Regions from separate parts of the Staphylococcus sp. GDY8P57P genome, predicted to be linked through region 1. Evidence: predicted binding sites of a transcription regulator. Region 1 holds the regulator's gene; the other holds the start of a gene.
What was found. The regulator Rex, encoded in region 1, represses fermentation and respiration genes when NADH is low (regulators of the CRP and FNR family bind a similar motif). The targets are predictions, from matches to a motif close to TTGTGAAATATTTCACAA.
Positions count from the first base shown of each region.

Region 2: KA878_RS08175 (nitrate reductase subunit alpha) is a predicted target of Rex. The motif match lies at 9,620-9,637, and genes of this name have one in related genera.

Region 1 is NZ_JAESLK010000009.1:77,309-93,444, reverse strand. Features, by position in the region: gene abc-f (ribosomal protection-like ABC-F family protein) at 1-1,021, opposite strand, end outside; gene KA878_RS04300 (redox-sensing transcriptional repressor Rex) at 1,262-1,900, shown strand; gene KA878_RS04295 (YeeE/YedE family protein) at 2,337-3,434, shown strand; gene KA878_RS04290 (sulfurtransferase TusA family protein) at 3,453-3,677, shown strand; gene KA878_RS04285 (ammonium transporter) at 3,796-5,040, shown strand; partial or broken gene KA878_RS04280 (LacI family DNA-binding transcriptional regulator) at 5,139-6,090, shown strand; gene KA878_RS04275 (sucrose-6-phosphate hydrolase) at 6,187-7,671, shown strand; gene KA878_RS04270 (carbohydrate kinase family protein) at 7,675-8,637, shown strand; gene agrA (quorum-sensing response regulator AgrA) at 8,724-9,440, opposite strand; gene agrC (quorum-sensing sensor histidine kinase AgrC) at 9,459-10,742, opposite strand; gene agrD (cyclic lactone autoinducer peptide AgrD) at 10,761-10,904, opposite strand; gene KA878_RS04250 (accessory gene regulator AgrB) at 10,906-11,472, opposite strand; gene KA878_RS04245 (carbon-nitrogen family hydrolase) at 12,209-12,994, opposite strand; gene KA878_RS04240 (nitroreductase family protein) at 13,192-13,815, opposite strand; gene KA878_RS04235 (SdrH family protein) at 14,003-15,808, shown strand; gene mroQ (intramembrane glutamic endopeptidase MroQ) at 15,856-16,136, opposite strand, start outside.
Region 2 is NZ_JAESLK010000019.1:261,736-277,871, forward strand. Features, by position in the region: gene KA878_RS08125 (DsbA family protein) at 1-178, shown strand, start outside; gene adcA (zinc ABC transporter substrate-binding lipoprotein AdcA) at 621-2,171, shown strand; gene KA878_RS08135 (YceI family protein) at 2,308-2,823, shown strand; gene KA878_RS08140 (SRPBCC family protein) at 2,982-3,461, shown strand; gene KA878_RS08145 (hypothetical protein) at 3,521-3,703, shown strand; gene KA878_RS08150 (formate/nitrite transporter family protein) at 3,846-4,667, shown strand; gene KA878_RS08155 (sirohydrochlorin chelatase) at 4,874-5,590, shown strand; gene nirB (nitrite reductase large subunit NirB) at 5,839-8,250, shown strand; gene nirD (nitrite reductase small subunit NirD) at 8,254-8,568, shown strand; gene cobA (uroporphyrinogen-III C-methyltransferase) at 8,559-9,503, shown strand; gene KA878_RS08175 (nitrate reductase subunit alpha) at 9,711-13,394, shown strand; gene narH (nitrate reductase subunit beta) at 13,384-14,937, shown strand; gene narJ (nitrate reductase molybdenum cofactor assembly chaperone) at 14,930-15,505, shown strand; gene narI (respiratory nitrate reductase subunit gamma) at 15,498-16,136, shown strand, end outside.

The DNA.
Region 1 (16,136 bases):
CATAACCAATTTCAAGATTGCGAATATGCATCACGTCATTTCCTGTATTTCGATTGAACCCAAATTGAATATTGGCACTTCTTGCGTCTAACATTGGTTTGTCGATACGTTCCATTTTCTCTAATGTTTTGCGACGACTTTTTGCCATACCACTTGTTGAGGCACGTGTAATATTTTTTTCTACAAAGGTTTCCAATCGCTTAATTTCATCTTGTTGACGTTCATATTCTTGCATGCGACTTTCATAATACTTATCACGTTGCTCGATAAATTGCTCGTAATTGCCTACATAACGTTTAACATCACCAAGTGCCACATCATAGATTTGCGTGACAATCTTGTCTAAGAAGTATCTATCGTGACTGATGATGACGATGGCACCTTTGAAGTATTTTAAATAATCTTCTAACCACTTTGTTGTTTCTAAATCTAAATGGTTTGTAGGTTCGTCTAATAGTAATAAATCTGGCTCATTTAATAACATTTGTGCTAATGATAATCGTGTTTTTTGACCACCACTAAAATCGTTAATAGGTTTATCAAAATCATCTTCGTTAAAATTTAAACCATGTAGAACTGTCTTGATTTTACTTTCATATTGATAACCATCGAGTTGTTCAAATTGATTGGTTAATGATTCATAACGTTCCATATGTTGTTGATAGGCATCAGAATCATAGTCAGATGCATGATCAGCGAGCCAGTTCGTTTCTTCTTTAATTAAGCGTTCCATCTTTTTGAGATGTTCAAATGGTTTAGACATTTCTTCAAACACTGAAGCGGATGAATTAAGCGTCATTTGTTGGGTCAGGTAACCCATTCGTAAATTTTTAATTTTAGAAATATGGCCGCTATCGTAATCTTCAACACCGGCAATAATTTTCATTAAGGTTGATTTTCCAGCACCGTTACGACCTACGACTCCGATTCGTTCGCCTGTCTTTACTTCGAAATTCACACGTGTGAAAATATCATCACCATCAAATGATTTCGAAATGTCATTTAATTGCAAGAGTATCATTCAGGTTTCACCTTTCTATTTGTAAGTTTATTACTCGAAATTAAGTTGTATATTACTCTATATTTTACCATATTACTTAGTTTCTTGAAACTAAGTTATTTATTTTTAAAATGCGTTAAGGTATAATATTCCAGTATTCATAATAGGACATAAGAAAATTTTAAAAATTTAAAACGTATAGCACTCAAAATAGTTTGGATACATAGATTATAAAATTCAAACGAAAGGGGGGCATTTTAAATGGCTCAAAATAAATCTAAAATTCCACGGGCAACTTTGAAACGATTACCTTTATATTACAGATTCGTTAACACGTTAAAATCAAAAGGCATAGACAGAGTGAATTCAAAAGCGATTAGCGAGGCATTAAATATTGAATCAGCAACCATTCGTAGAGATTTCTCATATTTTGGAGAATTAGGGAAAAAAGGTTATGGTTACAATATAGATAGTTTATTAGAATTCTTTAAAACGGCACTTAGTGATAGCGATAATATACACATTGCATTGGTAGGTGTTGGTAATTTAGGTAGAGCACTTTTAACGTATAACTTTTCAATTCATGATGAAATGACCATTACAGAGGCTTTTGATGTTGATGAGCACATTGTCGGAAATAAGATTGGTGATGTGACTGTCCATCATATGAACGACTTAAAACAAGTTCTTGCTGACAAAGATATTAATGTTGTTATTTTAACGACGCCAGAAAGTGTAGCGCAACGTGTGGCAAATGAGTTAATTGAAGCAAATATTAATGGTATTTTAAATTTCACACCAACTAGAATAGAAGTACCTAATAGTGTACAAGTTCATCATATTGACTTAGGTATAGAATTGCAATCATTGCTATTCTTCATGAAAAATTATTCCAATTAAATAACGTCACTTTTATTACAGCACTCTGGGACATAAATAATATAATCATGCTATTTAGCAAATTCGCAGTTGCTGACTGAACTGATAAGGGGCTTAAACCAAGCTTTTCTCAGTTCTAGTCATCCTTGCGGGTGGGGACCCAACTAAGAGAATTTCACTAAAAAATTCTACAAGCAAAGCAAGTTGGGAGTCGGGGCCCCAACAAAGAGAATTTCACTAAGAAATTCTACAAGCAAAGCAAGTTGGGAGTGGGACGACGAATTCAAAAGAATTCTGTCCCACTCCCGTTTTGTTAGCCAACATTGAGTGAATCCAATGCAATAATTTATAGGTCGTGTGAAAAATCGCTAGAAGCATTTTATTTTAAGAAGTTGCCAAATTTAGTACAATTGATTATAATACCTTAGTAAAATAATCGGGAAAGGATGAATTAATAGTGATATGGATGATTATTAGTGGTCTTATCGTTGGAATATTATTAGGGTTTGTTATGCAACGTACACGTTTTTGTCTAGCTGGTGGCTTTAGAGACATGTATGTTCAAAAAAATAACAAAATGTTTTATGCTTTATTAGTAGCTATTACAGTCCAAAGTATAGGACTACTTATTTTAACTGGGTTAAATCTTATTTCAATACCTGATAGTACATTTCCAATTATTGGTACCATCATTGGTGCGTTTATATTTGGAATAGGTATTGTATTAGCAGGAGGCTGTGCTACAGGTACATGGTATCGTGCTGGTGAAGGTTTAATTGGAAGTTGGGTAGCACTCGTGTTATATGCAGTAACTGCGGCAATTACTAAAACAGGTGTGCTGCTTCCAGTGATGACGTGGATAAATCAACCTACAAATATCAATGCCAATATGTCTCAGACAACGGGTATTCCAATGTGGGTATTTACGTTAATATTAACGATCATCACGATTATTTTTGTAACTAAAACGTTACGCAAACCTAAACCCAAATTTGCGGTTCCAAAGCTTAAGCAAAAATATAGTGGCTTGAGACATTATTTATTTGAAAAACGATACCACCCATTTGTAGCTGGTATAGCAGTTGGTTTGATAGCATTAATTGCTTGGCCGATGAGTATGTCAACTGGTAGAGATTATGGTTTAGGCATCACAACACCATCAGCAAACTTAATTACGTTTTTAATTACAGGAGATACTCAGTTAATAGATTGGGGTGTACTATTAATATTAGGTATCTTTTTAGGGTCATATATCGCTGCTAGAGGATCGCGTGAATTCAAATGGCGATTACCTGATAAGAAGACGATTCGTAATAGTGCTATTGGTGGTATTTGCATGGGATTCGGTGCCTCAGTAGCAGGTGGTTGTTCAATTGGTAATGGCTTAGTAGAAACAGCTATTATGTCTTGGAAAGGCTGGATTGCACTAGGTTCTATGATTTTAGGTGTATGGTTTATGAGTTACTTTATTTTCATTAGACCAATGAAAAAGTTAGAAAAACAAACATCACAATCTCAAACTACTGCAGTTCCAAAACAAACACAAACAACATAATTAATTGGAGGAATAACAATGTTATATGAATTAGGTACAGTAGGTATGGTATGTCCATTCCCACTTATCGAAGCACAAAAGAAAATGCAAACATTAGATAATGGTGATGAACTTAAAATAGATTTCGATTGTACGCAAGCAACAGAAGCTATTCCAAATTGGGCGGCTGAACAAGGTTATCCAGTTACGAATTATGAACAATTAGATGATGCATCTTGGACAATTACAATTCAAAAAGCTTAAAACGAAATAAGTGATTAAAACACTGTTATATTATGTAACATATTGTGTCATTTTATCTTACGTATTTTTGCTATTTCTTTGAAGTATCATTATGATATTTTCAAAGGAAGTGGTAATTATGAAGATGGATGACACAATTTTTTTATTTCTTTGCACTTTACTTGTTTGGGTAATGACCCCTGGGCTTAGCTTGTTTTATGGTGGGTTAGTTCAATCAAAGAATGTCCTAAACACAGTTATGCAAAGTATGGCAGCAATGATTATCGTGACGTTTACATGGGTTACATTAGGTTTTTCATTAAGTTTTGGAACAGGCAATGCTTTTATAGGTAATTTCGATTTGATTGGCCTACAACATGTTGGTTTTGCAGTCAATGACCAATTAAGTCCACACATCCCGTTTGCATTATTTATGTTGTTCCAAATGATGTTTTGCACAATAGCAGTTTCAATACTCTCAGGTTCAATTGCTGAACGTATGAAATTCTTTCCGTTTATTATTTTTATATTCTTGTGGGTGATTTTGATATATAGCCCAGTTGCGCATTGGGTATGGGGCGGAGGATGGATACAACAACTTGGTGCTTTAGATTATGCTGGTGGTACAGTTGTACATATCACATCTGGTCTCTCAGGCCTTATTTTAGCGATTATGATAGGTAATGGTAAAAAAATTGAAAAAATACAGCCACATAATCTTTTAATCACTTTAATTGGTGGTATTTTAGTTTGGATCGGTTGGTATGGTTTTAACACAGGAAGTGCATATACGTTAAATGATGTTGCACTAACATCATTTGTAAATACAATTATTGCGGCAAGTGGTGGTGCGTTTAGTTGGTTAATCATTGAGTACCTTATGACTAAGAAAATAAGCCTACTAGGTTTATTATCAGGTGTCTTAGCTGGCTTAGTCGCTATTACACCTGCAGCAGGCTATGTGAATTATTTCAACGCATTTGTTATTGCATTTGCGGGTGGCATCGTTTGTTATTTCGTTATTAATGTGATTAAAGTGAAATATAAATATAACGATACACTTGATGCTTTTGGTATTCATGGTGCAGGAGGTATCGTTGGTGCTATTCTTACTGGCGTGTTTCAATCACAACATGTTAATCATGATATATCAAACGGATTTATCTATAACGGAGACATTCACTCAGTGTTGATTCAAGTTATAGCTGTGCTCGTGGTTTTATGTTACACGGTGGTTTTAACTTGGATTATAGGTAAGATTTTACAAAGTATCATGCCTATTGCAACCACTGAAGAAGAAGATAAGACAGGATTGGATCAACTTGTTCATGGTGAGAAAGCGTATTTTTATGGTGAATTAAACAAACTGAATAAAAGATATTGATAGTTTTATTAGTGATTCATATACTAAACAGTATTTTATAAGAATAGTTATGTGATAAAATAATGCTTAAATGACAGTTAATTTAGGTGATTAATCTAATGAAAAATATATCAGATATCGCAAAATTAGCGGGAGTATCTAAAAGCACGGTCTCCCGCTTTTTTAAATGACGGCTCAGTTAGCCCGCATACGAAGGAAAAGTTAAGTCGTATCATAGCTGAGCATGATTACCAACCAAATCAATTTGCGCAAAGTTTAAGAGCCAAGCATACACATATGATCGGTGCTATTATACCAAGAATGAATTCACATGCAGTGGATGAGACAGTTAAAGGCATTGTATCGGTATGCCATCAACATCAATATCAATTATTACTTAATTATACTGGTTTAGATGTTCATGCTGAGATTGAAGCACTTGAGACCTTTTCAAGAAGTAAGGTAGATGGCATCATATTAATGGCTACTACTTTAACAAATAAACATTTAGAAGTGATTCAGAAATTAGATGTACCAGTTATTCTAGTCGGTCAGTCGCATCCTGAATTACATAGTATTATTCATGATGATTATCAAGCAGGATACATTGTAGGTGAACAAATAGGGCATCAACAATTTCGAAACGTCGTATTCTTTGGAGTTAGTGAAGAAGATGTTGCTGTGGGTATACAACGAAAGCAAGGTATTATTGATGCTTTAAAACAATATGATATTCATCCTCAAATTTATGTAACATCTTTTAAATATGAAGAGGCTAAAAATGATGTTGCTGAAAAGTTAAATCATACATGTAATATTGACGTATTAATTGGTGCAACAGATCCTATAGCATTAGCAATTCATAAGTTTTATTCTCAACACCCCAATACACCTGAGAACTATCAAATTTATGGTTTTGGAGGAGACCCAATGACGCAACTCGTCACGCCTACGATTACGACTGTTAAATTTAATTATTATAAAGCTGGCACGCATGCTATGAAACAATTAAATGAATTAATTTTTTCTAAAAATGTCGTGTCAAAAACCATAATCCCGGTTGAAATATAGACACTTTAAATTACATAAATCTATGGAACCGATACCATAGTCGATGATAGAATAATAATAAACTTAGATTTAATTTATCAATGATGGAGGAATAATATGGCTGAATGGTCAAGAGAAGAACGTTATCGTCGCATTGAAGACGTAGATAAAAAGTACCTAGAGCATCTTAAACGGCAAGTCGAAACGTCAAGATTTCGTCAGACATTTCATATCCAACCTGAAACAGGTTTGCTCAATGATCCTAATGGTTTAATTTATCATAATGGCAAATATTATGTTTCACATCAATGGTTTCCACTTGGTGCTGTACATGGATTGAAGTATTGGTTTAATTATACGAGTGACGATTTAGTGACGTTCGAACCACAGGGTGCCGTATTAAAACCAGATACATATTATGATAGTCACGGTGTTTATAGTGGCAGTGCTTTTGAACATGAAGGTGACTTATATTACATATACACAGGTAATCGTCGTGATGATCAATGGGAACGTTATGCTAGTCAGATGATTGCGAAAGTAGAAAATGACGGTACAATTACAAAATTTGATAAACCCGTTATCGCTTCACAACCAGAGGGATATACAAGTCATTTTAGAGATCCTAAAGTGTTTGAATTGAATGGTGAATATTATGCGATAATTGGTGCCCAAACAAATGATGAACAAGGTCGTTGTTTAATTTACAAGACGAAAGATAAACAATTAAAGCAATGGTCTTTTTGTGGAGAACTTGAAACAAATTTAAAAAACTTTGGCTATATGTGGGAATGTCCTGACTATTTTAATTTGAATTCTAAAGATATCATACTTTTCAGTCCCCAAGGAATTGAAGCACAGGGTAATCAATTTAGAAATATATATCAATCTGGATATTTGATAGGGGATATAGATTTCGACACATTATCATTTGAACATGGAGACTTTATAGAGCTAGATAATGGTTTTGATTTTTACGCGCCACAAACATTTTTAGATGAAAATGGTAATAGAATATTAATTGGATGGATGGGGTTACCTGAAATCAATTATCCTACCGATGATGAAGGATGGGCACATTGTTTAACAATACCTAGGGTGCTGACAATTGAGGATAATCAACTGCGACAACGTCCGTTTAAAGGGCTTGAAAAGTTACGTAAAAATAAAGAAACAGCACTAGGTTATGCTAATAAATTTAATCGAAAATTACATCCATATGAAGGTACACAGTATGAACTGATTATTGATATTCTTGAAAATGATGCGTCAGAAATTTATTTTGAATTACGTACATCAAAGTTAAATAACACCAAAATTATCTATAATACAAGCGAGCAAAAGCTTACATTGGATCGCACGGAAAGTGGATTATTGCCAGATAATGTTCAAGATTTAACAAGAAGTACAATTTTAAAATCTCCATTGAGCCAATTACAAATATTTGTTGATACATCAAGCATTGAGATATTTTGCAATGACGGCGAACGTGTTTTAACTTCAAGAATATTTCCAGATGAAAATGCTACAGGTATAGAAACATCAACAGAAACAGGACAAGTTTATTTAAAATTCACTAAATATGAACTTAAGGATGATTAAAAAATGAGAAAGTTATACGGAATAGGTGAAGCATTAATAGATTTTATACCAAATGTGAAGAACTCTGAACTTAAAGATGTTGAACAATTTAGTCGACAAGTTGGGGGTGCACCTGCAAATGTAGTAAGTGTAGCACGTAAAATGGGAGCATCTACTGAAATGGTGACGCAATTAGGTAATGATGCATTTGGTGATATTATAGTTGAAACTTTAAGCAATCTAGGTGTAGGTACTCAATTCATTAGAAGAACAGATGTAGCAAATACGGCATTAGCATTTGTAAGCTTAAAAGAAGATGGACAAAGAGATTTTTCATTTTATCGTAAACCTTCTGCTGATATGCTTTATAAAGCGGACTATTTAGACGAAATATCAATTAATCCAAATGATATCCTACATTTCTGTTCTGTTGATTTAGTTGAAAGTGATATGAAAGAAGCGCATCAAGCTATGATTGATAAATTTAAATCAGCTAATGGCACCATCGTTTTTGATCCTAATGTACGTTTACCGCTTTGGCATAGTGCTGAAGCATGTAAAGAAACGATACAGGCGTTCATTCCTAAAGCGAATATCATAAAAGTTTCAGATGAGGAACTTGAATTTATTACTGGCGAAGCGGATGAAGAAAGTGCAATTCAGTCATTATTCCAAGGATCGGTTGTAGCAGTTATTTATACACAAGGTCCAAATGGCGCTAGTATTATTTTAAAAGATGGAACTAAGATATATCATGAAGGATTTAAAGTAAAAGCCGTTGATACGACAGGCGCAGGAGATGCCTTTATTGGAGCAGCAATTAGCAGAATATTATTAAGTGATGAAGTGAATATGACTAAATTGCTTAAGGAAGAAGGGCAAGCCATACTGCAATTCAGTAACTTCGTAGCAGCAAAAGTTACAACAAAATGTGGTGCCATTGAGAGTATTCCAACACTTGAAGAAGTTACGTCAGAATTAAAATAATGAGAAAAGAAGCGGGACAGTGATAAATTCATTGTCCCGCTTCTAAATTAATCTACTTATAGAATATTTTGATTGTGTATATTCAACTATATTTTTTTAACATTACGAACAGATGCAAAACAGTGCTCGCCATTTTTAAAGTTAACAATACGTTCTTTTGAATCAATAGATTCAATATTATGACGGTTAACAACGAAACTGTTATGACATCTAAAGAAACGATCATCCAATTGTGCGAGTTCTTTTAAGTTACCATAAAACTCAATTTGACGATTATCTAGGTGTGCAATCAAACGATGTGATTTTGTAGATGATTCGAAAAACATGACGTCATCATATTGAACATAGATAGAATTACTACCTCGTTTTAATTCTATCGTCTCAACATTACTTTCTTTAGACAATAATTTTAAGCGTGTATGCGCTGTTTCTAAACAATCAATAATTCTCGATTGCAACTGACTAGGATCATCTTTAAAGATAAAATCCATTGCTGAAACTTTATATACAAACGTTAAGTATGTTAACTCGCTATGACTTGTAACAAAAATGATGTTTCCAATAGGGTCATATTTACGAATTTCACTACCTAATTTTATCCCGTTGATATCAGCCTCTAATTGAATGTCTAAAAAGTAGCATCCAACATCATTCATTTCTTTAGATTTTTCAATGACTTCATAAGGATCATCTGTTGCCAGCGCAATTTCCATTGGTTTTTCTTCAATCATTATATAATTGTTAATAATTGAAACCATATTTTCGCGTTGTTTTACATCATCTTCACAAATGAATATTTTCATGATTACACATCCTTATGACTAATTATTTATGATTTCTACTTTTTGCACAAAGTAGCCATTTTCTATCGTCGTATCGAGTAACACATTGTCAGTAGAATCAGTGATTTCTTTCAACGTGCTTAATCCTAGACCTCTGTTTTCTCCTTTAGTTGAAAAGCGTTCTTGGAATAATTCGTGAATACGAGGCATATCTTCTTGGCACTTATTCATAACAATAAACATAACAGACGTCTCAGTATTAATAAATGCTATACGAATCAATGCATCTTCAAGCGTCTCTGATGCTTCAATTGCATTATCCGTAATGATTCCAATGATACGACTAAGATCAATCGTGTTCATTTCTATATGTTCTACTAACTCAGGCACCTCTATACTGATAGGAATGTTCTTCTCTTGAGCTTGTAAAATCTTAGTGGTAACTAAGCCTTTAATCGCACGTACTTTTAAATTCTCAGTACCATTAATTTTAATTGATTTCATTTGAAGATTATCTTTCATAGGTACAATATTTTCATTGAAGTATTGTCTTAGCCCAGGCATGTCATCTTCACGAATATACTCAGACATTGTAGTTAAAATATTTACATAATCATGTCTAAACTTACGCATTTCATTGTTAATTGATTCAATTTGTAAAGTATATTCATAATATGTTTCAATCTCTTCCATATTACGTTTATAACGAAGTTCTCGATGAGTTGTATATGTAATTATGATTATACAAAGTATTAAAAAGAATAGAATCCCTAAAAATACATAAGCGAATAATCTTAATCCTTCTGAATCCAAATAGAATTTTTGAGTATAAAGATACAATGAAATGATTGAAAAAATTAGAAAAACAGAGATAAGAATTATATATATATTGTTAAAAAATAAATATGTCTTTTTTAGCTTTTTCAATAGAAATCTAATGGAATAGGCGCATATCATTGCGATTATAAAAAATGAAACCATATAGACAACAATTTCAAGAAATCTAATTTTCATATTGTTATTAGTTATCACATATATAGTAAGCGTGAAAAAATTACTAATATACATTATAAGTGTTGATAATAAAACTGATAATATGGACCATAAACCCGACTTCAGACAGAAGAAAAGCATGACAGAAATTATAAGAACTAATACTGATTTTCTATCTACATAATAAAATAAAATAGTACAAGGGATTATAATACTTATACAAGTTAAATAATCCCTCTTACTAAATTTAATATCTATAATAATTTTTGAGACCAAGATTAACATTACTGATTGAAAAATTGATAATGGAACAAAGTCTAAAAGATTCATTTCTAACACTTTCTTTAATTATTTTTTAGATAAATCTTGTAATTCTTTAGGTACTTCTGGTTCATCAAAATAAAAACTGCACACATCTTGAACAGAGAATGTTCCTACTAACCCAAAGATAAAGCTAAATACTTTTGCGAATAACATAGTTAATAAATTCATATTAATTATCCTCCTCAGAATAAAAGATTGGTAATAACGTTAAACTTTCTAAAAATATCCCTAATACAATAAGTTCTTTGAAAGGCACTGGTAAAACTATAGAAATAGTTATTAATACCATTGCTAAAATAACAGAGTATAATTTTTTTCGTTTTACTAAGTGTAGTGGTATTGGTTGTTTCTTTGTGGCTGATGGAGCAAATAGTACTATTAATACAAAAGCCACAATACTAGCCAAATATATTATACCCACATTTAGATTAATGTAGACAACTACCCAAGGTAAAGCGACAAAAAATATTAAATTTTGAACATGACATAACAATGATGATTTTGCATGTGCCCCATGTGCATAACGTCTAACTAAAAAATAACTAACATGTGTAAATAAAGTGTATAGAAATGTATGGAAGATAAGTGCAACACCATAGGTCACAATTGTTTTAGCAAGATTGCTTACAACGACTTGTAATCCCAATTTCACTTTTAAAAATTGAATATGATCTAGGTTGTTTTTACGTTGCAAGTATAATGCGAATTGCTCAATCTTTTTATCAATTGCTTTCAATAGCGTGCCACTCTCCTTATATTGATTATACAATTTAGCGCAATTGGTCTGGGGGGTTATGCGTAACTGTTCAAAATAAATACTTAACTGTTATATTGAAATTACAAGTAATATTTTAACATATAAAATATTACAGTTATGTATAAAAACATGCGATTTAAGAAATAATTAAAAATAAATTGGAAGGTTATGTTTAAATAGACTCATATCACTTACGAGTGATAAAAACTTAATAATCTTAGTCTTTAAATTTAATAGTTATTGTTTTGGTAATCGAGGTAAATGGTTTTGTTTGTAGTTGCAAAATCATTAATCCTATTACCATATGTTGTAAGTGTTGTGAATGGTTTTGGTTAACCATTTCAATATTAGTAATGTCCCATCGAACATTATTAATAAAGAAGCTTCTAATTTATTTAGAAGTTATCTTAATTTGTTTTCTTCGTGTAGTTAAACGTATTCATTAATAAGCCATCCCAACTTATTAATGAAACAAGCAAAGTTACTGAAGTTGAAACTCAGTGGAAGGTATTTAACTTAGCTATTGTATGATATAGAAGTTAAATATTTTCAGGATGTAAGCTATTGTAGAATTTTCATAATTAATAACATCCCCAAAGATTGAAATAACTGTAAAAAACATTCCCTTAATATGAAAGTCGCGAGTTCCTCCCAAGCTCGCGACTTTTGTCGTTAATAAAAACTGTACCCAAACGATTGGATACAGTATGTTGCACTATTTATATAAATTTGGTTTTAAATTTTTAAATACAGGGATAGTCTCGCGTTGAATATCAACTTCTTTAAGATCGATATTATGAGCAATAGTATCTTCTTCGTTACCCAGTTCAGCTAAAATCTCACCATTTGGATTGATAATCATAGAATGACCAGCATAGTCTGTATTACCATCGTTTCCCGTTCCATTACATGCAACAATAAACATATCATTTTCAATTGCACGTGCTTGAAGCAGGGCTTTCCAATGATTTAACCTTGGTGTAGGCCATTGTGCAACATAAAATGCAACTTGTGTACCATTGCGCGCTGGATATCGCAATAACTCAGGGAAACGTAAATCGTAACAAATAATTTGTGTTGCTAGCGTACCTGATGAAAGTGAAAATGGCTCTGGGACTGCTTTACCATCTTCTAAATATGTCGGTTCATCCAACATAGGGACTAAATGAACTTTATCGTACTTATTAATTCGATGTCCTTCTCTAGAAACAGTAAATGCAGTATTATAAACTTTACCATTTCTAATATTAGAAACGGAACCAGCGACAATATCGACATGATATTGTTGTGCTAATGATTGAATGAATGGGAAACTGCGGCTAAGTTCTCTATCAGCTTTTTGGTTCAACTCATTTAATGCATAACCGTTATTCCACATTTCCGGCAGAACAACGACCTCTGTATCTGCTTCTAATTTATTTTCAAACCAACTTTTAATTTTATTTTCATTTTTTTCAACGTTACCGTATTCAACATAAAATTGAAATATTTGTACTTTCATTTTAAAATCTCCTCATCCCAAGATTAACTCTAATTTACTAAATTAAAAAAAGAAAATCAAAAATTGAGCGAGTTTCTTAATCTATGCAGATGCTATAGAAAAATACGTTAAAAAAGACTCAACTTCAAATAGAACAAAGTGTCTAAGTAGAAATTGAGTCTTTAATGATTGATTTAACTAAGTAAGTTATAGATAAATTATTTTTTAACGATGAATCTGTTGTCAGTAGGTTGAATTTCTTTCTCGCCAGCTTGTTCACGGATATCTCCGAACGGCATTTGAGCTACAAGTTTCCATGAAGCTGGGATATCAAATGATTGTGTAGTAATTTGATCAACTAATGGATTGTAGTGTTGTAAAGAAGCGCCAATACCTTTTGAACTTAAAGCAGTCCAGATAGCAAATTGGTGCATTGCATTCGTTTGAACTGACCAGTTTGCAAAGTTATCAGCATAATTTGGCATTTGTTCTTGCAAGCCTTTAATAACATCTTCGTCTTCAAAATAAAGAATTGTACCATAAGCATGTTTGAAGCCATCAATGCGTTGCTCGGTTGGAGCGAAATCACGATCAGGACCCATAACATCTTTTAATACAGTTTTAGTATTATCCCAGAATTTATGATGTTGATCATTTAATAATAATACAATTCTTGTAGATTGAGAGTTAAAAGCTGAAGGTGTGTATTTAATGATATGTTCAATCATATCTTCGAGTTCTTTGTCACTAATTGAAATGGTAGTTTCTGTACTATAAATTGTACGTCTATCTTCAATCTCTTGTAAAAATGGTTTCGTTTTCGATTTGCTAAATAAGCCCATGTAAAATCTCCTTTGTTTGTATAAGTTATATCCTAAGTATAAATATTATACTAGTATTTGTAAAATGTTTTTTTACAAAAAATGTCAAAAGTATTAATATTTTTTATCATTAATCATATATCCATGCATAATAGATAAATATTCTTTATACTGAAAGTGTTATAAAACACAAGGAGGTGGAAGATTGATGAAAAAGAAATTAGCCCAAACTAGCCTGATTTTAGCATTGAGTACATCTGTGATAGGTCATGAGAACGAGGTGAAAGCTGCAGATAAAAATCAACCGGCTACAGATGAGGTTAATCAGAATGCGGTTACTACAGATACACGTACACAAAATGATTTAAATAATCAGAATGACCATTATGACAATCATCAATCTGATACCCAAAATACTGCTGCTTCAGAAAAAAACTCAGATAGTCAAAACCATGGAGAGATGAAACCATCTACTGAAGATAATGGTGATACGCAGTCAGATCATGACAATACTATGAATCATGATAATTCAACTGAAAACAGTCAACCGGAGAACGATGATGGCAATGATACCGAGGAAAATTCAAGTAAACCAGGAAATAGTCATCCAGGTAACCAAGAAGGAGAAATCAATCCCGGAAATCAAGATGTAGACAATCCAAATGAAGAACACAAACCCGGTGAGAACGAAACGAATAAACCAGATGAAGGCAACAACTCTGATGAGGACGATACAACGCATCCTGGTGATAAAGATCAACCTGGGGAAAATAACTCAGGTAATCAAGAAGGAGAAGGCCAGCCCGGGGATAGTGATACAGACAAACCAGACGAAGGAAACAAGCCAGGTGAGGGCGAATCAAATCAACCAGGCAATCAAGAAACGGATAAACCAGGTGAAGAAGACAAACCTGGAGCGTCTGGAAAGGATCAACCTGGTGAAGGAAGTAAGCCAGGGAATGATGATTCAGGTCAACATAATGGAGGAAGCAAGCCAGGCAATCAAGGAACAGATAAACCAGATGAAGGAAATAAGCCAGGAGAAAGTGGTAATCCTCAGCAACCACCAAACCATGATGGGATTACACATTCTGGCTCTAATCAAGGTGAACACAACACAGGTTCTGGACAAAACGGTTCAAACAATGGTTCGCAAAACCATTCCAATGGTAGTTCTAACAATCATAGTTCAAATAATCACGGAAATCACCAGGATGAACACTCAGGACATTCAAATCCAAATGAAATGACAAATCATAATCCACAAGAAAATAATTATGGAACTGATCAAGGACAACAACCGACTTGGTCACATCACGATCATAATGTGTCTGATTCAATGATTCATCATATATATCCGAATAAACGCCAAAATCAATCAGAAATGAATGGTTCAACTACGACTAATCAATGGTATTATGGTGGACGTTTACAACATCATCATAACCAAAATGATACGGAAGTCTATACAAATAATGATCATAGACAAAATCAATTTCCATTCTATAGTCAATCGGCACTTTTAAACAGATTAAATGATTTGGCTAATGGTTCATATAAATATAACCCATATATCATTAATCAGGTTAATAGGTTAGGCAATAATAATGAGTACATTTCAAATCAAGATTTTTATAGACTTTTTCGCAAACAATCATTTAATAATCAATATTTAGATTACTTGCAAAAAGGCTCAAACTACTTTAGATTTGAGTATTTTAATCCATTAAACTCAAAAAAATATTACAAAAATTTAGATGAGCAAGTATTGGCACTCATCATGGGTGAAATTGGCTCAATGCCAGACTTGAAAAAACCAAGTGATAGGGATAAAGAAGAAGAGGCTGATATTCAGAGTCACGATGAAGATAAAATTATAGATAGTAAAGAGGAGAGTAAAGAAGCGGAAAATAATGATAAATATAAAAACATTAATATAGCTTTAATCACATCTATAATTGTGATTTTCATAGGCGTCACTGGTGGATTTATTTATAGAAAAATTAAAAACTAAAAGAAAAACAGGAGTGGGACAGAATTCTGTCCCACTCCCGTTAACTTTTACATAAATAAATGAACAATAAAATTACTTTGTTCTTGTAACTGCTTAACCGTATCACCAAAGAAAAATTGGACTGCAACTACAAAACCATTTTGTAGCATGTGGATAATAATTGGAACTGCAATGCGTTTAGTCAAGACATAAGCAAGCGAGAATAACATGCCCATTCCAAAGTATATGAAGAAAAATTTAACATCATTATGTGCGATTGCAAATAAAATTGAACTTACAATAGAAGCAATTAAAAATGCGACAATTCGGTTTCCTTTAATTTTATTAT
Region 2 (16,136 bases), on a different contig from region 1:
ACAGAAAACAGAAATTAAAAAACAATATAAAACTAAAAATAGTAACGCTTGGAAAAAAGCTGACGAACAAAAGAAACTAACAGAAGATAATAAAATTGACACAGTTCCAACTGTTTTTATCAATGGTAAAAAAGTAAAAGATCCATACAAAGTTAAAGAGTGGACGAAATACTTATAATGCTGAAATGAACGTGTCATAAGCATTAACACTAAAATTGATATACGCCCTTCGAAGTAAACATTGAAAAATGAAACTTTGAAGGGCGTTTTTGTCATCCGGGGCCCCAGCAAAAAGAATTTCACCCAGAAATTCAACAAGCAAAGCAAGCTGGGGTGGGGGCACCAGCAAAGAGAATTTCACCCAGAAATTCGACAAGCAAAACAGAATGGGGTGGACCAGCATAGAAAATCATGCTACTAGCGTGAAGTGAAGGTTTAAATTTCAAAAGCATTGAATCTAATAATGATAACCATGTATCGAGAGATTAATATAATAAATCAATTTTAATCGATGTCATTTCTTTAAAACGATGAATAAGAAAATTAAAAAAACTATTGTAATTTTATACAAATGAAGCTATACTTTTAAATCGTAATTATTACTATTTAGGAGGAGCATTATGAAGCGATTTTTAAGTCTTACCGTTTTATTATCTATAATATTATGTGTTTTAGTAGCTTGCGGAAAAGAAGATAGTTCTAATAAGGCGTCAAAGGATGGCGATAAAATCAATGTGTCTACAACCGTTTATCCTTTACAATCTTTTATAGAACAAATAGGTGGTAATCATGTGAATGTATCATCCATTTATCCTGCTGGCTCAGACTTACATGATTATGAACCAACTCAGAAAGACATGTTAAAGGTTAATAAATCTGATTTATTCGTGTATACAGGTGACGATTTAGATCCAGTCGCTAAGAAAGTTGCAGCAACAATTAAAGATGATAAAAAGAAAGTATCATTACAAGATAAATTAGACCGTTCAACATTACTCACAGATCAGCATGAACACGGTGATGAAGAACATGCAGATGCACATGAACATCACCACCATCATCATGGCGGATATGATCCACACGTATGGTTAGATCCTGAGAAAAATAAAATCTTTGCTAAAGAAATTAAAGAACAGTTAGTAGCTAAAGATCCAAAACATAAAAATGAATATGAGAAAAATTATAAAAAATTAGAAAAATCATTAGATGACATTGACAATAAATTAAAAGACATTACTAAAGATAAACAAGGTAATGCTGTATTTATTTCACATGAATCATTAGGTTATCTCGCAGATCGCTATGGCTTTGTTCAAAAGGGAATTCAAAATATGAACGCTGAAGACCCTTCTCAAAAAGCACTTACACAATTAGTTAAAGAGATAAATGATAAAAATGTTAAATACATATTATACGAAGATAATGTTGCCAACAAAGTGACTGAGACAATCAGAAAAGAAACCAACGCCAAGCCATTAAAATTCTATAATATGGAGTCATTAAATAAAGAACAATCTAAAGACACATCAATAAATTATCAAACATTAATGAACAAAAATATTGAAGCTTTAGATAAAGCATTGGATTCCAATATAAAAGTGCAAGATGACAAAGCTGAACATAAGCATGACAAAGCAATTTCAGATGGTTATTTTAAAGATGAGCAAGTTAAAGATCGTGCGCTATCAGATTATGAAGGTGAATGGCAATCAGTTTATCCTTATTTAAAAAATGGTGATTTAGATGATGTTATGAAACATAAATCTGAAGAAGATAGCAGTATGACCGCAAAAGAATATAAAGCATACTATGAAAAAGGTTATAAAACTGATATTTCTAACATTCATATTGAAGGTGACAACATTACTTTTGAAAAAAATGGGAATAAGGTAACTGGAACGTATGAATATGTTGGTAAAAAAATCTTAGATTATAAGAAAGGTAATCGCGGTGTGAGATTTATTTATAAATTGAAAAACAATGATACGCCATCATTACCGAAATATGTTCAGTTTAGTGATCATAATATTGCACCTAAGAAAGCTGAACATTTCCATATTTTTATGGGTGATAACAATGAAACATTACTTAAAGAAATGGATCACTGGCCAACGTACTATCCTGCTTCATTAGATAAGGATGATATCAAAGAAGAAATGTTAGCACATTAAATCATTTAAATGTGAGTCGTTTTACTTGTATTTCTATTTAAGTTGTTTTATTATACTAAGTATAATAATTATACAAACTATCGTACTGGTTTTCAGCTACGTAGTTTCATAATTTAAATATTGGAGGTATGTAAACATGGCTAATTTAAATTTAGACCCAGCACATTCAGGAGTTAACTTTTCTATTCAACACTTAGTTGTATCAAATGTTAAAGGACGTTTTAACGAATTTGACGCTAACATCTCAGGTGATTTTAACGATTTAAGTTCATTACAAGGTACGTTTACTGTTAAAGCAAATTCAATTGATACGAAAGTAGCAGATCGTGATAATCATCTTAAAAGCGCAGATTTCTTAGACGCTGAAAACTATCCAGAAATTAAATTTGAAATTACAAAAGTAGATGAAAAATCAGTTACTGGTAACTTAACAATGAAAGACCAAACACATGAAGAAACATTTGATTTAGATTATAAAGGTATTAGCTTAAACCCACTTAACGGTAAAAATACAGCTGGTTTAGTTATTACTGGTAATCTTAATCGTGAAAAATATGGTATTACATTTAACCAACAACTTGAAACTGGCGGATTCTTATTAGGCAAAGACTTACATGTTGAATTCGATTTAGAATTTCCACTTGAAGACTAATCATTCGTCACAATAAATACGACATATAAGCATAGACTCCCTTCAAAGTAGACATTGAGATCATGTGAATTTTGAAGGGAGTTTTTTTATATCTTTGTATTAAAAATAAATAACTGGTAAATTCAGAGTGAGTCATTTTTTAAAGTAGGGGGATTAACATGTCAATTCAGATCAAAGATAATACAATTATATTTACGAGAACGTTCGAAGCACCAATCAATGAAGTATTTGAATCGTACACAACGAAAGCGTTATTTGAGCAATGGTTCCATCCTCAAGGAGGCAAAACAAAGGTATATCGTTTTAATCCGGTTGCCGGTGGGGATGCTTTCTTTGCGATTGAAATGCCAGAACAAACAAGTTATACACTTACAGAATATAAAAAAGTCGAAAAACCGCATCACATTGAATATTTTGATTTCTTTGCTACGCCTCAAGGTGAAAAAGATACAACATTACCTGGTATGCAAATTTTCATGGATTTTACTTCAGAATCAGAGGAACGCACGCGTGTTACATCAACTTCAATTTTTCCAACGAAAGATGCTGCGCAACAAGCACTTGATATGGGTGTAGAAGCGGGAATGAATTCTACGTTAGACCAACTTGATGCACTATTGAAACGTAAAAAGTCATAAGGATGTCAAAAAATCTCACTAAATTTACGTTATAATGTAGATGAAATGAGGTTGATGAAATGAAGGAAAGATATTTGAAAGTACTTGCTTTATTTTCAGTTAGTACTTTAATCCCTACAATCCTATTGAATTCAAAAGCGATTGATAATAGTGCAATTAAATATGTGTTAAGAACTGCATTAGGCTATGGTATCTTTGCTACAGGATTGCGTTATTTATCTAGACTTAAATCACAAAAATAGTAAATCTCAAAGTGAGGTGGCATCGTGTTTACACGACACGAGCTCACCTCACTTTTTTGATGTTTGAAATTTAATCTATTCATGTTTTCTTAAAAAATATATAATTGAAACATAACTTGAAAAGGATGTAGGGGGCATACATATGTTGAAGAACAATAAAACGGTTGAAGATACCCACGCAACTCGTGATATTGTAGAAGCGGCTGTTGGACAAGTACAGACGAAAGAAATCATGGCAAAGAAAACGCCTGGACGATACGCTTTGAAAGCGATGATGTCAGGTTTTTTATTAGCAATCGTAACTGTATTTATGTTAGCAATTAAAACACAATTTGCTGGAACTAACGAAGGATTAGTTAATTTATTGGGTGCGATTGCGTTTAGTTTAGCTTTAGTTTTAATTGTATTGACTAATTCAGAATTATTGACCAGTAATTTTATGTATTTAACGGTAGGCTGGTATTACAGAGCGATTACTATTAATAAGATGCTACTCATTTTCTTATTCTGCTTTATTGGAAATATTATTGGCGGATTTATTTTATTTTTCTTAATGAAAGGGACACATATAATGACGCCGGAAATGATTGCCAGTTTAAGTAAAACAGTACATATGAAGACAGTAGAATCAACATGGCTAAATATTTTAGTTAAAGCCATCTTTTGTAACTTCTTTATTAATATTGGTATTTATGTATCTATGTTATTTAAAGAAGGATTAGCAAGAGCGTTCTTTATTGCGGCAGGAGTTGTCGTGTTCGTATTTATGGGTTATGAACACGTTGTCTTTAATGCAGGTTTATATGCAGGCATGGTGTTTTATAATTTAGATGCACTTTCATGGTTAGATGTTATCAAAAATATTGTGTTTGCTTTAATTGGTAACTATATCGGTGGGGGTATCTTTATTGGTTTAGTTTATGCCTATTTGAATGGTTCACGTGATAGTTTAATTAATAAATAAGGCGGATTGGTTGAGATTAACGGCTAGGATAATGAATTCATTAGGAATTCTACCCTATGTTTGTCTCAACTTTTTTTATTAGTGACAAATTAACCAACAGACTTGACTTGATTAGTAGAAAAACATATGATTTTAATCAACATTTAAAGTTTAATGACGCATTCAATGGATTGTGATTGCACATGGATTAAAGGGGGATGACAGGATTGGTAGCCAATATTTTAGTTGCACATGGTATGAGAAAAGGTGACCAAAATCAAGCGTTAGAAGCATTTTTAGAGTCGCTCTTAAGAGATGAAACCTATCAATATGAACTCGCATTTATAGAGAGTGAAGAGAAAAGTATTGAGAATACAATAGGGCGTTTAATTCAAGCGGGAGAAACACATTTTAAAGTGGTGCCGTTATTAATTTTTTCAGCCATGCACTATATTGTAGATGTGCCGAATATACTTGCGCACATTAAACAAACACACCCACAAATTCATTACGAGATTAGTGAACCACTTGGCACACACGATTTAATGGTCGATTTAGTTGAAAGACGAATTCGAGACGTTAATGTGGATGCTTCGGTAAATCATGCCATTGTTCTTATTGCGCATGGTAGTTTTTCATATACGCAAGCGCATGATGAGTTGAAATCCTTTGGTAAGAAGCTAAAGCAAGACGTACCTGTCTTTTGTCGAACATTATATGGTGATATTACCTTCAGAAATGATTTAGACCAATTAGCTGAGCAGTATGAAACATTAATTGTTGTACCTATGTTTCTATATGATGGACGCCTTGTTAATAAAGTGAAACGCCTGATTTCGGAAATGGATATTCAAGGTACACTGCATATTACGCCATCTATCAACTTTGATAACATTTTAAAATTAATTATTAGTGATCGTTTAGAACAATTAGATAATAAATAAACTCAGATTATAAGGAGTAGGACGCCATTCGTATTGAATGCATTGTCCTACTCCTATTATTTTATGTGCAAATAGCGTATTAGGGAATTCCCCGATTTTACTAATATTTGTGAATTTAATCACATTTTTAAGGGGATTTGTTATAGAATAACAGTGAAGAAACAAATGTATAAATTCAAACATTTAATAATAACAAATATTGCAAATGGAAAATAAGTAAATTTTAAGTGATAAAAGGGGCATATTTTATGACTAAACAAAAATTAGTAATGATTGGAAACGGCATGGCAGGTTTAAGAACGATCGAAGAAATTCTTGAACGTTCTGATTCACAATTTGATATCACGATTATTGGTAAAGAACCTTACCCGAATTATAACAGAATTATGTTATCAAATATATTACAAAAGAAAATGACTGTTGAAGAAACAATCATGAATCCATATGAATGGTATGAAGAAAATAACATCGAGTTAATCGTTAATGACCCAGTGGAAACAGTTGATCGTTCCGCTCAAACGGTAACAACTTCAAAAGGTATTGAAGTTAAATACGATATCTGTATTTTTGCAACTGGTTCAAGTGCATTTGTATTACCTATACCTGGTTCAGATTTACCAAGTGTAATTGGTTGGAGAACAATCGAAGATACTGAACGTATGATTGACATCGCTAAAACGAAAAAAAGAGCAGTCGTCATTGGTGGTGGATTGTTAGGACTTGAATGTGCAAGAGGTCTTATGGACCAAGGCATGGAAGTTACTGTATTACACCTAGCAGAATGGCTAATGGAAATGCAGCTAGACCGTAAAGCTGGTGGTATGCTTAAAGCAGATTTAGAACGTCAAGGTATGAATATCGAGTTACAAGCAAACTCTAAAGAAATTATAGGTAAAGATGATGTTGAAGCGATTAGATTAGCAGACGGAAGAGTGATTGAGACGGATTTAGTCGTTATGGCAGTAGGTATCCGTCCATTTACACAAGTCGCTCGAGACGCTGGCTTAGAAGTAAATAGAGGTATTGTCGTTAACGACTATTTACAAACATCAGATCCAAATATTTACGCTGTCGGTGAATGTTCAGAACATAATGGCAAAGTATACGGTTTAGTCGCACCACTTTATGAACAAGGTAAAGTGTTAGCCGACTATTTAACTGGCAAAGAAACAGAAGGTTATAAAGGGTCTACAACATTCACTTCATTAAAAGTATCTGGCTGTGATTTATACAGCGCAGGACAAATTGTTGAAAATGATAATGTCCATGGGATTGAAATTTTCAATAGTGTAGATAACATTTATAAAAAAGTGTACTTAAGTGAAGGTCAAGTTGTCGGAGCAGTGTTGTACGGTGATACGGATGATGGTTCAAGATTTTATAACATGATGAAAAAACATGAATCTTTAGAAGACTATACATTGGTTTCATTATTATACAAAGGTGGCGAAGAAGCGGTAACATCAATTGCTGACATGCCAGACGATGAAACGATTTGTGGTTGTAATGGTGTCGATAAAGGTACGATTGTGAATGCAATTACTACGAAAGGTTTAACATCTGTTGACGAAGTTACAAAAGCAACTAAAGCAGGTAACTCTTGTGGTAAATGTAAAGGTCAAATCGGCGAGTTATTACAATGCACATTAGGTGATGACTTTGTAGCAGCAAAACCAACTGGTATTTGTGCATGTACAGACTTAACACGCGACCAAATTGTAACGCAAATCAGAGCTAAAGGGCTTAAAACTTCTAAAGAAGTGCGTCATGTTCTCGATTTTAAAGATAAAAATGGTTGCCCTAAATGTCGACCAGCAATTAACTACTATTTAAATATGGTATATCCACATGATCACCAGGATGAAAAAGAATCACGATTCGCAAATGAACGTTACCATGCTAATATTCAAAACGATGGTACATTCTCTGTTATTCCACAAATGCGTGGTGGCGTAACAGATGCTGATCAATTGATTCGATTAGGCGAAGTTGCTAAAAAATACAACGTACCTTTAGTTAAAGTAACAGGTTCACAACGTGTCGGTTTATACGGATTGAAAAAAGAAGAATTACCTCAAGTTTGGAAAGATTTAGGTATGCGTTCAGCTTCAGCTTATGGTAAGAAAACACGTTCTGTTAAAAGTTGTGTCGGTAAAGAATTCTGTCGATTTGGTACACAATATACTACACGCTTAGGTATTCGTTTAGAAAAAACATTTGAATATATCGACACACCACATAAATTTAAAATGGGTGTATCTGGTTGCCCACGTAGTTGTGTTGAATCTGGTGTTAAAGATTTCGGTGTTATCTCAGTAGAAAATGGATATCAAATTTATATTGGCGGTAACGGTGGTACAGACGTTACTGTAGGTAAATTATTAACTACTGTTGAAACTGAAGATGATGTTATCCAATTATGTGGTGCATTAATGCAATATTATCGTGAAACAGGTATTTACGCAGAAAGAACTGCACCTTGGTTAAATCGTTTAGGCTTTGAAAACGTCAAAGAAGTGTTATTAGATCCTGAACGTCAAAAAGAATTATTCGATAGAATTATGGATGCTAAAAAAGCGATTGATGGACATGGCGAACCTTGGGAAGCAATCGTTGAAGATAAAGAAGCTCAAAAAATCTTTGAAGTTGAGAGGGTGTAAACGATGAAATCTATGGAAAAAGTTAAAGTAACGACATTAGAAGAATTAACACCATTAATTGGTAAAAAAGTAATTGTTGATGGTAAAGAAATTGGCATTTTCTTAACTGAAAGTGGAGACATTCATGCAATTAATAATATTTGTCCTCATAAACAAGGGCCTTTATCAGAAGGAACAGTGAGTGGTGACTATGTTTATTGCCCATTACATGATCAAAAAGTTGATTTAAGAAGTGGAGAAGTCCAAGAACCAGATACGGGATGTGTTGAAACATATCAAGTGGAAGTCATTGATGGAGACGTATATGTATGTCTATAAATGAGAAGGCAAAGGTATATTTGATTGGTGCGGGTCCTGGGAACCCCAACCTTTTAACTAAAAAAGCAGAGCGATGCATTAAGAAAGCAGACGTTATTCTGTATGATCGTTTAGTTAATCCGCTTATCCTACAATATGCACCAGCTGACGCTGAAATCATTGATGTCGGTAAAAAACCTTATGCGAAACATATACAGCAAGATGAAATCAATTTGAAAATCGTTGAGGCTGCAAAACAATATCAAACGGTGATACGTCTTAAAGGTGGCGATCCAGCGATATTTGGTCGTGTTACTGAAGAAGTGAATACTTTAAAAGACTATGACATTGACTACGAAATTGTTCCTGGTGTCACTTCGGCAAGTGCAGCTGTTGCAACAATGGATTTAGGTTTGACATTACGATCAGTAGCACCAAGTGTTACGTTCTCGACAGGCCATTTCAAAGATTCAATCAATCAAGAAACGGATATTCGTAATCTCATTAATGGTGGTACGTTAGCTATCTATATGGGAATTAAGCGATTAGGTCATATTATCAAACAAATTACTGCGTATACAACTGAAGATTATTCGATTGCAATTGTCTTTAATGCAACGTGTTATAACCAACGTGTAATTATTGGTAAATTAAGTACAATTGAACATCAATTACAACAACATGAACTTGAAGGTGAACCAGGTATCTGTATATTAGGCGCGATTGTTGATCATATCGATAAAGCACACGTTGTGTCACAAGAACATGAACGCAATGTTGATGATACATTATATGTGATAAAAGGTTCTAAAGAAGATGCTTTATTAAAAGCAGAAGAAATGTCAGAAACAGGTTATCGCTGTTTAATAGACGTTGATGAAAGTTACCATCCAACACAACAACACTTACATCAACAAATTATCAATGACAATAAAATTAAATATATTAATTGTTAAGTCATCCTTGCAGGCGTGGTACTACAAATTCTTAGAGAGTTAAGTACCACTGCCTGCTTTTTTTATTTTTTAGGGATTCCCCCATTCAAATTAGGACATTCCCTAATACCTATCATATGTGAAAAATTGTACAATCATTATAAATTCAAAAGTAAAACGGCAAATCGGAATAAGTTAATACCTTTAACGGTAGGAGGATTCATATAGATGGGAAAATTTGGATTAAACTTTTTCAAACCAACTGAAAAATTTAATGGAAACTGGTCAGTTCTTGAGAGCAAAAGTAGAGAATGGGAAAAAATGTACCGTGAAAGATGGAGTCACGATAAAGTAGTTCGAACAACACATGGTGTTAACTGTACAGGATCATGTTCATGGAAAGTATTCGTAAAAAATGGTGTGATCACATGGGAGAACCAACAAATTGATTATCCAAGTTGTGGTCCTGATATGCCAGAATTTGAACCGCGTGGTTGTCCTCGTGGTGCATCATTTTCTTGGTATGAATATAGTCCACTTCGTGTGAAATATCCATACATTAGAGGAAAATTATTAGATTTATGGACGACTGCATTAGAAGAAAATAATGGTAACCGCATTGCTGCTTGGGCTTCAATCGTTGAAGATGAAGAGAAAGCGAAAATGTATAAACAAGCACGTGGTAAAGGTGGCCATGTTCGTGCTAACTGGAAAGATGTAACAGACATCATCGCTGCACAAATTTTGTATACCATTAAAAAGGATGGTCCAGACCGAATTGCTGGATTCACCCCTATTCCAGCGATGTCAATGATTAGTTACGCAGCAGGTGCGAGATTTATTAATTTACTTGGTGGAGAAATGCTAAGCTTCTATGATTGGTATGCCGATCTACCACCTGCGTCACCTCAAATTTGGGGTGAACAAACAGACGTACCTGAATCAAGTGACTGGTACAATGCTGCTTATATTATTATGTGGGGCTCAAATGTACCACTTACACGTACACCGGATGCACACTTTATGACAGAAGTAAGATACAAAGGAACTAAAGTGGTTTCTGTAGCACCAGACTACGCAGAAAATGTTAAATTTGCAGATAACTGGTTAGCACCTAATCCAGGTACAGATGCAGCGGTAGCACAAGCGATGACACACGTTATCTTACAAGAATATTATCAAGATAATCCGAGTGATATGTTCATTAACTATTCTAAACAATATTCAGATATGCCTTTCGTCATTATGTTAGATGAAGACGACAATGGTTATAAAGCAGGACGATTTTTACGTGCAAGTGATTTAGGTATGGATAGTGAAAATAGCGAATGGAAACCGGTCATTCACGATATCAATAGTCGTCAATTTGTAGTACCTAATGGCACAATGGGTCAACGCTGGGAAGAAGGCAAGAAGTGGAACTTAAAATTAGAAAATGAAGATGGTTCTAAGATTGATCCAGCAATGTCTATGGCGGAAGACACATATGAAATCAAAACGATTCAATTCCCTTACTTTGATAGTCAAGGTGATGGCATCTTTGAAAGACCGATTGCAGCTAGAAAAGTCACATTAGCTAACGGCAAAGAAGTGTATGTTGCGACGGTATATGACTTGATGACAAGTCAATATGGTATTAAACGATTTAACCATGAATTAGAAGCAACATCTTATGATGATGCAGAATCAAAATATACACCAGCATGGCAGCAACGTGTAACAGGTATTAAACCAGAATTAGTGACACAAGTAGCAAGAGAGTTTGCGCAAAATGCTATTGATACAGAAGGGCGCTCAATGATTATCATGGGTGCGGGTATTAACCACTGGTTCAACTCAGATACGATTTATCGCGCGATTTTAAATCTAGTTCTATTATGTGGCTGTCAAGGTGTGAACGGTGGTGGCTGGGCACACTACGTTGGACAAGAAAAATGTCGACCAATTGAGGGATGGAATACTGTAGCCTTTGCTAAAGACTGGCAAGGACCACCACGTTTACAAAATGGTACAAGTTGGTTCTATTTTGCAACGGACCAATGGAAATACGAAGAATCTAATGTTGATAAATTGAAATCACCACTCGCAAATAATATTAAACATCAACATCCAGCTGATTATAATGTGACGGCAGCGAGATTAGGTTGGTTACCATCTTACCCTCAATTTAATAAAAATAGTCTATTATTCGGGGAAGAAGCCAAAGATGAGGGTGATGATTCAAATGAAGCTATTTTAAATAAAGCGATAGAATCTGTGAAAAATAAAGAAACGCAATTTGCGATCGAAGATCCAGATTTAAGAAAGAACCATCCAAAAACATTATTTGTTTGGCGTTCAAATTTAATTTCAAGTTCTGCTAAAGGGCAAGAATACTTTATGAAACATTTATTAGGTACACGTTCAGGATTAATGGCTAAACCTAATGAAGAAGATAAACCAGAAGAAATTAAATGGCGTGAAGATACAGAAGGTAAATTAGATTTACTAGTATCGTTGGATTTCAGAATGACTGCGACACCATTGTACTCAGATATCGTCTTACCAGCAGCAACATGGTATGAAAAACATGACTTATCATCAACAGACATGCATCCATTCATTCATCCATTTAATCCAGCTATTGATCCATTATGGGAATCACGTTCAGACTGGGATATTTATAAAACATTAAGTAAAGCTGTTTCTGAAATGGCAAAAGATTATTTACCAGGTACATTTAAAGACGTTGTAACGACACCACTTGGCCATGACTCTAAACAAGAGTTGGGTTCTGAATATGGTATCGTCAAAGATTGGTCTAAAGGTGAAGTTGAAGCTGTTCCAGGTAAAACAATGCCAAACTTCGCAGTTGTAGAAAGAGATTACACTAAAATTTACGATAAATATGTGACTTTAGGTCTATTACTTGAAAAAGCAAAAGTTGGTGCACACGGCGTAAGCTTTAGTGTTAAAGACGAATATGAAGAACTTAAAAGTATGGTAGGTACTTGGAATGATGAAGATGCTGAATCAGTTAGAACGAATCGTCCACGTATCGATACAGCTAGAAAAGTAGCAGATGCCATCTTGAATATATCTTCAGCGACAAATGGTAAATTATCACAAAAATCATATGAAGATTTAGAAAATCAAACAGGTATGGAATTGAAAGATATTTCAAAAGAACGCGCATCAGAAAAGATTTCATTCTTAAATATTACGTCACAACCACGTGAAGTAATACCAACAGCTGTGTTCCCTGGTTCAAATAAAAATGGACGTAGATATTCACCATTTACAACCAATATTGAACGTCTTGTACCATTTAGAACACTCACAGGTAGACAAAGTTATTATATCGATCACGAAGTGTTCCAACAATTTGGTGAAAGCTTACCAGTATACAAACCAACGTTACCACCAATGGTATTCGGTACGAGAGATAAGCAAGTTAAAGGTGGACAAGATGCATTAGTATTACGTTATTTAACACCTCATGGTAAATGGAATATTCACTCAACATATCAAGATAATGAACGTATGTTGACATTATTTAGAGGTGGCCCAGTCGTTTGGTTATCTAATGAAGATGCTGAAGAACATGGCATTAACGATAATGATTGGTTAGAAGTATACAACAGAAACGGTGTTGTAACTGCAAGAGCTGTCACATCACACCGTATGCCAAGAGGCACAATGTTCATGTACCACGCACAAGATAAACATATTGAAACACCAGGGTCAGAAATTACAGATACACGCGGTGGTTCACACAACGCACCAACAAGAATTCACTTAAAACCTACCCAACTTGTAGGTGGATATGCACAAATTAGCTATCACTTTAACTATTATGGACCAATTGGAAATCAACGTGACGTATACGTAGCAGTGAGAAAAATGAAGGAGGTAAATTGGCTTGAAGATTAAAGCGCAAATTGCAATGGTGTTAAATTTAGATAAATGCATAGGTTGCCACACTTGCAGCGTAACATGTAAGAACACTTGGACGAACCGTCCAGGTGCGGAATACATGTGGTTCAACAACGTAGAAACAAAACCAGGTGTCGGATATCCGAAACGATGGGAAGACCAAGAACATTATAAAGGTGGTTGGGTCTTAAATAAAAAAGGAAAATTAGAACTTAAATCTGGTAGTCGTTGGACAAAAATGGCGTTAGGTAAAATCTTTTACAACCCAGATATGCCACTGATTAAAGACTATTATGAACCATGGACATATAACTATGAACATTTAACAACTGCTAAAGAAGGTAAACATTCACCAGTGGCTAAAGCACACTCATTAATTTCTGGCGAAAAACTTAATCTCGAGTGGGGACCTAACTGGGAAGATGACTTAGCTGGCGCACATATTACTGGTCCAGAAGATCCAAATATCCAAAAAATCGAAGAAGATATTAAATTCCAATTTGATGAAACGTTCATGATGTATTTGCCTCGTCTATGTGAACACTGCTTAAACCCTAGTTGCGTTGCGTCATGTCCTTCAGGTGCCATGTATAAACGTGATGAAGACGGTATCGTTTTAGTTGACCAAGATGCATGTCGTGGTTGGCGCTATTGTATGACAGGCTGTCCTTATAAAAAAGTTTACTTCAACTGGAAAACAAATAAAGCAGAAAAATGTACATTCTGTTTCCCAAGAATTGAAGCGGGATTACCAACTGTTTGTTCTGAAACATGTACAGGTAGAATGAGATATTTAGGTGTCTTATTATATGATGCTGATAGAGTTCATGAAGCAGCTTCAGCTGAAAATGAACAAGATTTATATGAAAAACAATTAGACATTTTCTTAAATCCATTCGATGAAGCTGTGATTGAACAAGCTGAAAAAGATGGTATTAGCTATGAATGGATTGAAGCAGCGCAAAACTCACCAGTCTATAAATTAGCAATCGAATATAAATTAGCATTTCCTTTACACCCAGAATTTAGAACAATGCCTATGGTTTGGTATTGCCCACCATTGAGCCCAATCATGAGCTATTTCGAAGGTAAAAATGCTGGTCAAAATCCAGATATGATTTTCCCAGCAATTGAAGAAATGCGTTTACCAATCGAATACTTAGCAAATCTATTTACCGCTGGTGATGTTCAACCTGTTAAGGAATCACTACAAAAGATGGCAATGATGAGAAGCTACATGCGTTCTCAAGTTACAGGTAAAGAATTTGATACATCGAAATTAGAAAGACTTGGATTATCTGAAATTCAAACTAAAGATATGTATCGATTATTAGGTTTAGCGAAATATGAAGACCGCTTTGTTGTACCAACATCTCATAAAGAAACTTATTTAGATACGTATCATGCACAAGGTAGTCAAGGTTACGGTGGCGAGTACTTTGGTGATAATTGTGAAGGCTGTGGTGTTCCAGTAGGTTCAGGAAAAACAGGACAAGAAATTTATAATGAGAATTTCTATGGAGGTATTTTCCGTGATTAATTTACAACAATTTCATTATTATCAAGAAAGCTTTGGATATATTGCACAGCAACTTAATTTTCCTGAGAAACTTACGTTCCATCCAAAAACATTTGAAGAAACGATTGAGCCATCACATCCTGGTTACGATGATTTAGTAAAATATAGAGAAATTATGCATCAATTCACACTATCAGAAATTAAAGCGATTTATACAGATACATTTGATTTCAATAAAAAATCACCACTCTATATGACTTATAACAAATTTGATACGCAAAAAGAGCGTGGCCAAATGTTAGCCAAACTTAAAGTGTTATATGAAATGTTTGGTTTGAAAATGGTAGATAATGAGTTATCTGATTATCTACCGTTGATGTTGCAGTTCTTGCATGTAGCAACATGGCAAAACGATCCACGTGCTGAAGGAAATATTGAATTGGTTATTATGATTATTGAAGATGGTACGTATGAAATGGCCAATCAATTAGCGCAAGACAACAATCCTTATGCATACGTGATACGTGCGTTAAGAAATACATTGAAAGCTTGCTTAGAAATTCCAAATGAGGTGACATCTCATGCTTAATCAATTTTTATGGATTATCTTTCCTTATTTGTGTGTAGCTATCTTTATTGTTGGCCACATTGCACGTTATAAATATGATCAGTTCTCATGGACTGCGAAATCTAGTGAATTCCTAGAAAAGAAACAATTAAAATGGGGTAGCTTATTATTCCATTTAGGTATCATTCCAGTATTTTTTGGTCACGTCGTAGGACTTGCGATACCAGCCAAATGGATTGATGGCCTAGGCGTTAGTGAAGAAATGTATCATTTTGGTGCTGTATACATTGGTAGTATCTTTGGTATAATGACGTTTATTGGTATGTTACTCTTAACAGCACGACGTATTACAATTAAAAATGTTAGAAAGCTAAGTTCAGCATCTGATATTTTTGTCAATTTTTTATTAATATTAATTATTTTCATGGGTTGTTATTCAACATTAGTTACGAATGCGGTGGTAAGTGACTTTGATTATCGTCAAACGATATCTATCTGGTTTAGACACTTATTTACTTTCTCACCTGATGCAAGCTTAATGACAGATGTGCCTTTATCATTTAAAATTCACATCTTACTAGGATTTACAATTTTAGCTTGCTGGCCATTCACACGTTTAGTACATGTATGGAGTGTGCCACTATCGTATACT